Regions from separate parts of the Geobacillus sp. PLS 41 genome, predicted to be linked through region 2. Evidence: riboswitches for the same ligand, from Rfam matches in the RefSeq annotation. Region 2 holds a riboswitch; each other region holds the start of a gene.
What was found. Region 2 has a riboswitch for cobalamin ahead of ACVX3G_RS11310 ((2Fe-2S) ferredoxin domain-containing protein). Riboswitches for the same ligand answer to the same signal wherever they lie in the genome.
Positions count from the first base shown of each region.

Region 1: it holds a riboswitch for cobalamin, as region 2 does, so the genes downstream of both, ACVX3G_RS15715 (ribonucleoside-diphosphate reductase subunit alpha) here and ACVX3G_RS11310 ((2Fe-2S) ferredoxin domain-containing protein) in region 2, are expected to answer to the same signal.
Region 3: it holds a riboswitch for cobalamin, as region 2 does, so the genes downstream of both, metE (5-methyltetrahydropteroyltriglutamate--homocysteine S-methyltransferase) here and ACVX3G_RS11310 ((2Fe-2S) ferredoxin domain-containing protein) in region 2, are expected to answer to the same signal.

Region 1 covers NZ_CM151395.1:3,139,223-3,142,429, reverse strand. Annotated here, with positions in the region: gene asnB (asparagine synthase (glutamine-hydrolyzing)) at 1-996, shown strand, start outside; cobalamin riboswitch at 1,198-1,393, shown strand; gene ACVX3G_RS15715 (ribonucleoside-diphosphate reductase subunit alpha) at 1,523-3,207, shown strand, end outside.
Region 2 covers NZ_CM151395.1:2,268,508-2,271,714, forward strand. Annotated here, with positions in the region: gene rraA (ribonuclease E activity regulator RraA) at 111-596, shown strand; gene ACVX3G_RS11295 (hypothetical protein) at 648-902, shown strand; gene ACVX3G_RS11300 (retropepsin-like aspartic protease) at 892-1,272, shown strand; partial or broken gene ACVX3G_RS11305 (RraA family protein) at 1,290-1,430, shown strand; cobalamin riboswitch at 1,491-1,683, shown strand; gene ACVX3G_RS11310 ((2Fe-2S) ferredoxin domain-containing protein) at 1,865-2,239, shown strand; gene ACVX3G_RS11315 (HoxN/HupN/NixA family nickel/cobalt transporter) at 2,242-2,949, shown strand; gene cobJ (precorrin-3B C(17)-methyltransferase) at 2,951-3,207, shown strand, end outside.
Region 3 covers NZ_CM151395.1:360,914-364,120, forward strand. Annotated here, with positions in the region: gene ACVX3G_RS01635 (helix-turn-helix domain-containing protein) at 1-445, opposite strand, end outside; partial or broken gene ACVX3G_RS01640 (helix-turn-helix domain-containing protein) at 428-505, opposite strand; cobalamin riboswitch at 1,086-1,275, shown strand; gene metE (5-methyltetrahydropteroyltriglutamate--homocysteine S-methyltransferase) at 1,415-3,207, shown strand, end outside.

The sequences.
Region 1 (3,207 bases), 870 kb from region 2:
GCAGAGAAGCTTGGGGTAGACAACATTAGCTATGTCATCTCACCGCAGGAGTATATGGAAGAGCTGCCGAAAATTATGTGGCATATGGACGATCCGCTTGCCGATCCTGCGGCTGTGCCGCTGTATTTTGTCGCTCGTGAGGCGAGAAAGCATGTCACGGTTGTGCTTTCCGGCGAGGGGGCGGACGAGCTGTTTGGCGGCTACAACATTTACCGCGAACCAGAGTCGTTGCGGCTGTTTGCGCGCATGCCAAACATCGTAAAAGCGGTGTTGCGGGTGATCGCGAAGATGCTTCCGGACGGAATGAAAGGAAAAAGCTTTTTGGAGCGCGGCACGACGCCGCTTGAAGAACGGTATGTCGGCAATGCGAAAATCTATAGCGAAAAGGAAAAAGCGGCGTTGCTCAAAACGTACCAAGAGGGGCGCGAATATACGGCGGTGACGGCTCCTTTTTACCGCGAAACGCTTCATTACCCACCCGTCAACCGGATGCAGTATATTGATCTTCATACATGGCTAAGGGGCGATATTTTAGTCAAAGCGGACAAAATGACGATGGCCCATTCGCTTGAGCTGCGCGTTCCCTTTTTAGACAAAAAGGTATTTGAGGTTGCTATGCAAATCGCCCCTGACATGAAAACAGCCAACGGCACGACGAAATATATTTTGCGCAAAGCGGCCGAGGGCATCGTACCGGATCATGTGTTAAACCGGAAAAAATTAGGGTTTCCCGTGCCGATTCGCCACTGGCTGAAAAACGAAATGTATGACTGGGCGAGACAGCTCATCCACGAAAGCGAAACTGATCATCTGTTCCATAAGGACGTGCTCTATCGGCTGCTGGATGAACATGCCCGCCACAAGGCGGACCACAGCCGCAAGCTGTGGACGGTCTTGGCGTTTATGGTTTGGCATCAAGTGTATGTGGAAAAGAAGTACGATTTTGCTTCATCCGCACAAAGCGAGGAGCGGCCAGCGTCTGTTTTGGAGGCGTAGCAGGGAAACGACAGGGCGTTCTAAGGGCGACACCTAGAACGCCTTTTTCGATGGTGCGGACAGTTTCCTTGCCTTTGGCGAAGCGAAAGAGAAAATTTGCTTTCTCCCGCTCTTGCAATTTTCCCGGTTTTGGTATATGCTTGTTCCATCAGGATGCTAAACTACTATATATTGGTTTTGAGGTCTTTTTTTACAACTACATATTGTTCTGCTAAGCAACGGTGTCCATCAGGACTTAATAGGGAATCCGGTGTGAATCCGGAACTGCCCCCGCAACTGTATGTGCGGACGAAATGGGATGGCCACTGGCGGCAAGAGCCATTCAGCGCGCCGCTGGGAAGGACCCAAAGTAGGACGATGCACGAGTCAGGAGACCTGCCTTGCTTGGAACGTTTCATGTTCTTCGGGGTGTGAGAAGATGAAACGATAGGGGAAAAGAACAAGGGGTTCGTCTGCCTTTTTCCGTCTGTCGTTTCATCCGCTCGCCTGCCCGAGCGGATTTTTTTATGGAGGAGGGAAGAAACGAATGACCACATTGACGAAAACGGTCATCCTCGATGATCAAGGGAAGTCGGTTTCGTTTTCACGTGAAGAGTTTGCGGCGCTGATTGAGCAAGCCGCGGCTGGATTCGGCCGTCTGTCGCTTGATGAATACGTCGAGCGTGTTTGGCAGCTTCTTAGCCGAAAGGAGTCCGTCACGGTAGAACAGCTGCACCAAACGGCTATTTTGGAAGGACTTTCTTACATTGATGAAGAAGAGCCGGACTGGACGTTTGTGTGCGCCCGGCTGTATTTGCGGCAATTGTACCGTGAAGCGGCGCGGCAGCGCGGGTACGATGAACGCGAGCGGTATGGCGATTTCTACTCGCTGCTTGTTGCGCTGACGGAACAAGGGGTGTACAGTCCGTTCTTGCTTGAACGTTATACGAAAGAAGAAGTCGACGCCATCGGTGCGTTTCTTGATCCGGAGAAGGACAAGCTGTTTACGTACATTGGGCTGCGCACGCTCGCGGACCGGTATTTGGCGCGCGATTATGAGCGGCGGTTGTATGAATTGCCGCAGGAGCGGTTTTTGGTCATTGCCATGACGCTCATGGCGAATGAACCGCAAAAGCAGCGGCTTGCGCTCGTGAAGGAAGCGTATTGGGCGTTAAGCAACTTATACATGACCGTGGCGACGCCGACGCTTGCCAACGCTGGGAAGTCGTACGGCCAGCTCTCAAGCTGCTTTGTCGATACGGTCGATGACAGCTTGCAAGGAATTTATGACAGCAACACCGACATCGCCAATTTGTCGAAATCGGGCGGCGGCATCGGCGTCTATTTAGGCAAAATCCGTTCGCGCGGCAGCGACATTAAAGGGTTCAAAGGGGTCTCTTCCGGCGTCATCCCGTGGATGAAGCAGCTGAACAATACAGCGGTGAGCGTCGATCAACTGGGACAGCGAAAGGGAGCCATTTCCGTCTATTTGGATGTGTGGCATAAAGACATTTTTGCGTTTCTCGATGCGCGGCTCAACAACGGCGACGAACGGCTGCGGACGCATGATTTGTTCACCGGCGTTTGCATCCCTGATTTGTTCATGGAGCAAGTCGAACAGCGCGGCGACTGGTACTTGTTTGATCCGCATGAAGTGCGGAAGGTGATGGGGTTTAGCTTGGAAGATTTTTATGATGAGGAAAAAGGGAGCGGCAGCTTTCGGGAAAAATATTGGCAATGCGTCAACGAACCAAGGCTGTCGAAAGAAAAAGTGCCGGCGATCGACGTGATGAAAAGCATTATGCGCAGCCAGCTCGAGTCGGGGACGCCGTTTATGTTTTACCGCGATGAAGTGAACCGGCAAAATCCGAATCGCCATCTCGGGATGATCTACTGCAGCAACCTTTGCACGGAAATCGCGCAAAACCAAAGCCCGACAGTGACGAAGCGGCAATATGTGAAAGACGGGACGATCATCATTGAGAAAATCCCAGGCGATTTTGTCGTCTGCAACTTATCGTCGATCAACTTGGCGCGGGCGGTGACCGACGGCGTTTTGGCGCGGCTGATCCCGATTCAAATGCGGATGCTCGATAATGTCATTGATTTAAACAATATCCCTGTGCTGCAAGCCGGCCTGACGAATCAAAAATACCGCGCTGTCGGGCTTGGAACCTTTGGCTGGCATCATTTGTTGGCGTTAAAAGGCATTCGCTGGGAGTCGGACGAAGC
Region 2 (3,207 bases):
GCCGCGTTCGTGTCAGTCGTTCGAATGAAAGATCGTCGACAAAAAACTGCTGAGGCAGAAGGATTTTGGCGAATGACGGCGAATGCAAAACATGAAAGGGGAGAGCGACAATGAAAACAGCCGATTTATGCGATCAATTTTTAGACGAGTTGCAAGTATGCGAGTTGCCGTTCCAATCGTACGGCGGAAAGCGGGCGTTTTCCGGGCCGATTGCGACGGTCGATGTGTTTGAAGACAACGTCCTTGTCCGAGAAGCGCTGGAGACGGTGCCGCCGGGGACGGTGCTCGTGGTCGATGGAAAAGGCTCGCGCCGCGTCGCGCTATTAGGCGACCGGCTGGCGCAAATCGCTTGCGAGAGGGGGCTTGCTGGCGTCATCATCCACGGCTGCATCCGCGATTCAGCGGAAATTGGCGCCATGCCGATTGGCGTGATGGCGATCGGCACATGCCCGGTGAAAAGCAAAAAAGAGGGAAAAGGCTCACGCGACGTTGCGCTCGAGTTTGGCGGCGTCCGCTGGGAGCCAGGGGCGTACGTGTACGCTGATGCGGACGGCGTTGTCGTCGCCAACAAAGATTTGTTGGCGAAAAATGGTTGACGGCTGCGGTTGAGTCTCGTTCAATACAACGAACAGGTTGAGGCGATGGAGATGGAATGGCAGGAAGTGCGTTCATTGTATCCAAATCAATTTGTGAAATTACAAGTATTAAAGTCCCATTTAGAGGGAGATCAAGAAATCATTGAAGAGGTGGCTGTTATCGGAACGGTTTCGGACAAGGATGCAACTCGTGAGTTGCTGCAATCGAAAGGGAATCAGCTTGTTTATCATACTAGCCACAAGGAGATTGTTTTAAAAGTTCGGGGAGCGATTGGCCTGAGAGGGAAATTTCATTATGCAGATTGAATATCGTGAAGGCTTGCTGTTTGCATCGATCGAAATCGTTTATCAAGGAAGGTCTAAGTTGATTCATAATATGGTGATTGATACTGGTGCGGCGAAAACAGTGATTTCTCAAAATGCAGTAGAAGATATTCATTTGCGGGTAGAGCCGGGCGATCGTATTGTGGCTTATTACGGAATCGGTGGGAAAGAGTACGCGTTTACAAAAAAATTAGACTGTATTCAGCTAGATTCTTTCCAGCTAAGAGAGTATGAAATTGATTTTAGCGGGATGGACTATGAGGGGATTAACGGTTTGTTAGGATTGGATATATTGCTGGGCGCTGGATTTGTCTTAGACCTGGACAAGTTGGAGATGTATCGTTCTGGTTGAAATGGAACGCCCGCTCGAAATGCCAAAAAGAAGGAAAAGGCGCCCGCGACGTTGCGCTCGAGTTTGGCGGCGTCCGCTGGGAGCCAGGGGCGTACGTGTACGCTGATGCGGACGGCGTTGTCGTCGCCAACAAAGATTTGTCGGCAAAAAACGGTTGACGGCAACGCATTGGTTGTACTACGATGAAAACGGATGCTTGTTCCATGACAGCGCATATATGGCGGTAAGACAAACAAGGTGCCTAGCCCGCTTAGGGCTTGGGTGAAAAAGGGAAGCTCGGTGAAAATCCGGCACGGTGCCCGCCACTGTGATGGGGAGCTTTGCGGCAACAAGTCACTGAAGGATGCTTCGGGAAGACGCCGCCAAGCGATGATCCTAAGTCAGGAGACCTGCCTTGTTTGGATCGGACGGATGCCTACGGGACTATAGGCAGACGTGCGGGAGAATGACGGCTTTAGGGGCCCTGTTTGGGCCGTTTACGGCTTTCGTATACATTTTTCTGCACCTCTGCTGTAGAGGTGCTTTTTCTTTTGTCGAAAAACCGTCCGTCTGCCGCATTTCATTCTACCATTCTAGCAAAAGGGGGGATTTGGTGGCGACGTGGGATTTGCGGGGAATGAAGCATCATGTGCTCATTTGCAACGGAGGGACGTGCCTCCGCCATGGCGGAGATGACGTGACAACCGCGGTGCGCGAGGAAATCGCCCGCCTTGGGCTTGACGACGCTGTCCATACAACAAGGACGCGCTGCAACGGACGCTGTCAAGATGCGTGTGTGATGATCGTCTACCCGGATGGCGTCTGGTACCGGTTGATGACACCGGAGAAGGCAAAAGAGGTCGTCCATCGCCATTTGCAAAACGGCGAGCCGCTTCGCGCGTGGGCGACGTATGAATACCGTGAAGACGGGTTGACCCGTCTTGGTGGGACGGAGTCGGTTATTGGCGTTCGAAAGAGGAGGACGTAATGATGGAATGGGCCAGTTATGTAATGTTAGCGATATTTCTCGGCATGCGTCATGGGATGGACAGCGACCATGTCGCGGCCATTGCGGATATGGTCGGAAGCGAGTCGCGGCGAAGACAGCAGTTGGCGCTCGGAATCATGTACGCTATTGGACACGGAGCAATCGTGTTTGTCATGGGGGTGGCGGCGCTCATGGTCGGCGCCCGGCTTTCCGAGTCGTCAGCCGCCGCCATTGAGCTCTTAGTTGGCGTTACGCTTGTGCTTCTTGGCGGGATGATGCTTTTTTCTCTTTTTCGGCGGGGTGAGGTGAAAAGCCGGTTTCAGCTCCTTTATGAGTTCGGCCATACGGTTACTCGATGGCTGCGGGGAAGGCGGGAAATGGACAGTTGCCGTTCTTTTTCGCATGTTGGTTGGGCTGGCGCCTTGATCATCGGCATCATTCATGGCATTGGCGTCGAAAGCCCGACCCAGCTAGCCATTATCACCCACGCGGTCGGAAAAGTGCGTGTGAGCGCCGCTGTCCTTCAGCTTGTGCTGTTTGTCGCCGGCTTGCTCATTGCGACGATTGCTACAGCGGCTGGATTATCGTGGGGATTTTGGAAAGCAAAGCAGCGGGAACGACTGTTTTATGTCCTTGGTGCGGTCACAGGGATTTACAGCATATGGTTAGGGATGTCGATGATAATCGAGATATGGAGAGGGGGGCTGTAAAGTGGGCGGCAAATTGCTCATTGTCGGCTTTGGCCCGGGAAGCGTCGACCATATGACGAAACGGGCTCGGGAAGCGATTGAAGAAAGCGACGTCATCATTGGCTACAAAACGTACATCGAACTTGTGCGCGATCTCATTGCTGGAAAAGAGATCATTAGCACGGGCATGACCGAAGAAGTGAGCCGCGCCCAAGCGGCGGTGAAGTGGGCCGAGCGCGGCAAAACGGTCGCCGTCATTTCAAGCGGCGACGCCGGGTT
Region 3 (3,207 bases), 1.6 Mb from region 2:
AAACCGGAGGAACTATTCTTTCAACGTGGACCATTCGTGCACACAAACATATGCCTTCAAGGCGGCCTTCTGTCCAGCGAGTGAGAAAATGATTGTACACAAATCGGCAACATCCTATGATGCTCCGGATATACGGTTCCTGTTCTTTTGTCGGATAGAGACGGACGGAACAGGCTTGGCGCATTCCAATCGTCAAGAAAATTATACCATATTGCGCTTCCTCCCACTCCTTTAAGGGGGAGAGGAGCACAAGATTTCTGTAATGAATAAGGGCGATTTTTTCCGTTGCCACAGAGGAAATGAACCAAAGCAAGAGCAGGCCGAACCGAGTCGACGCTGGGATGCGTCCGGTGTTGCCAAGAGTAGCTGTCGGATCAAGACATGGGAACAGAGCCAAGCTCGATCGAATAGGCAAAACGGAAGGCAGGTCGAGGTGCCCATTCACCAACGGAGCGATCATCCTGTACCGAAACAGTGCGATGTCGTGTCTCATCGACTTATCCATCTGGATCTCCTCCTCGTCTTTCCCACCATCCATATACATTTGAATGTCAATGACAAAGTCGTGAAACTTGATCAAATTTCCTCCCCATCTTTGAAACAAATGGAAATTTCCGCCCGAAACGGCTCCTCACCACAACATGTACTTGACAAGCAATACAGCTTCCTGCACAAAGATTTGAAAAAATCACTGATTTGTTGATTTTCCCTTACAAGCGTAAATGGGGTATGTTCAGAAAAAATCATGTACAACTTTTGGTGAAGAGCCTCCGAAACAATTCACAAAAAATTTAGCACACTCTTCAGAAAAGAGGGAAAAGGCTTTCTGAAAGAATGTACAAGAAACGGTGTTTTGTTTTCGCAGAAAAATTCCATGGGCAGCGCACTTTGCCCTCCACCCGGGGATGAAAATCACACGTCAGTCCTGCATTTTCACAAAAAACATATTTTTACATAAAATACTAATATTAACTCAAAAAATATCCCTGCTTACTATGCCGTTATGCCTCTTAAAACCCCTTCACAAAAACATTTCGGTTGAAAAAAACAAAAAATTCTTTTATTCTAAATTTTATACAACCAAATAATCAGTTCACGCAACAGGTGGTTCACACATGTGGTGAACCTTAAAAGGGAAGTTTGGTGAAAATCCAACACGGTCGCGCCACTGTGATGCAGAGCTGTTTATCACAATCCACTGTTTCATTTGAAATGGGAAGGAGATAAACAGCGATGAAGCTAAGTCAGGAGACCTGCCTGTTGTATGCACTTTCGACCTACGCGTCATAGGGAGGAGTGAGGACATATGATATTGAGGCACTTCACGTATCTCAATACAAGCTAGTTATACCCTCCTTCCGTTGGAAGAGGGTTTTTTGCTTGATTGGGATCAAATAACTGGAGGTGCTTCCACATGTTCATCCGCAGTTCAAATGTAGGGTATCCACGCATTGGGGAGAAAAGAGAATGGAAAAAGACGTTAGAATCGTTTTGGAATGGGCAGATCACCAAAGAACAATGCACCAAAATGATGGAAGCGATTCGACTTGATTCGATTCGTAAACAGATGGAGAAAGGAATCGATCTCATTCCAATTGGAGATTTTTCTTTATACGATCACGTATTAGATACAGCATTCATGTTTGGATATATTCCAGAGCAATTTCAACAAATAGACGATACACTTGAGCAATATTTTGCGATGGCACGCGGGACAAATGGGCAACATGCGCTTGAAATGACGAAATGGTTTAATACAAATTACCATTACATCGTGCCTGAAATTGGACAAACAAAGCCAAGATTAGTGGAGAATCGCCTATTGAAAGAATACAACCTTGTAAAAGAAACATTCGATTTAGAAACAAAACCTGTGTTGCTTGGACCGATTACGTTTCTTTTGCTTTCTAAGCAATACGATCGACACGAGTGGCGCAAACATCTCGCACGATTAGTTCCTGTTTATGTAGAATTATTCAAACAACTAAGCGAAGCGGGCGTGTCATTCGTCCAAATCGATGAACCGATTCTCGTCCAAGATATAGACGATGACATCGTCGATGCATTTCGTGATGTATATGAAGTTTTTCATCGCGGTGTACCAAATATAAACCTTATTTTACAAACATATTTTGATAGCGTGTCGCATTATCGTGAAATCGTTGCTTTACCTGTCGCAGGCATTGGGCTTGACTTTGTACATGATAATGGCGAAAACATGAAAAACATAAACACCTATGGATTTCCGAAAGATAAAATATTAGTTGCTGGGATTGTAGATGGCCGCAATGTATGGAAAAGTTCGCTTGCCCAAAAAGCGACGCTCCTTCACCATCTAGCAAACGTTGCTGAACAACTGATCATTCAACCGTCTTGCAGCTTACTGCACGTCCCTGTCACGACAAAACACGAACATTCACTGCCGCCGGAGCTCGCTGGGGCTTTATCATTTGCCGATGAAAAATTAGATGAAATACGTATGCTGACAGAATATATGAAAGGAAACACAACAATCGACAAGCTAATCCAATACGACGAACAAACAAACAGTAATTTAGCCAAGTTCCGCAAACAACAAGAACAAATAAACGAGATCACAGCCGTTCCGGTAAGCCGAACACCTTACAGCAAACGACGAAAGATACAACAATCACATTTGCAACTCCCGCTGTTGCCGACAACGACAATCGGCAGCTTCCCGCAGACGAGCGACGTGCGTCAAGCTCGGATGAAGTGGAAAAAAGGGGAATGGAACGATCATCAATATAAGTCCTTTATAAAGAAAGAAATCGCAAAATGGATCGACATTCAAGAGCAACTGCAGCTCGACGTGCTTGTCCATGGGGAATTTGAGCGCACAGATATGGTAGAATTTTTCGGTGAAAAGCTGCAAGGCATGGCATGCACGACAAACGGCTGGGTACAATCGTATGGATCACGTTGTGTTCGCCCGCCCATTATTTTTAGCCATGTGTCCTACCAACAACCGATGACCGTAGAAGAAACGGTATATGCCCAGTCGCTGACCCATAAACCTGTCAAAGGCATGCTGACAGGCCCTGTAACCATGTTAAACTGGTCGTTCGTTCGCGACGACATTCCACGAAAACATGTGCTGACACAGCTCGCCTTGGCCATTCGTGAAGAAGTGTTGCGCTTGGAAGCGAAAGGCATACGCATCATTCAAGTCGATGAACCAGCATTGCG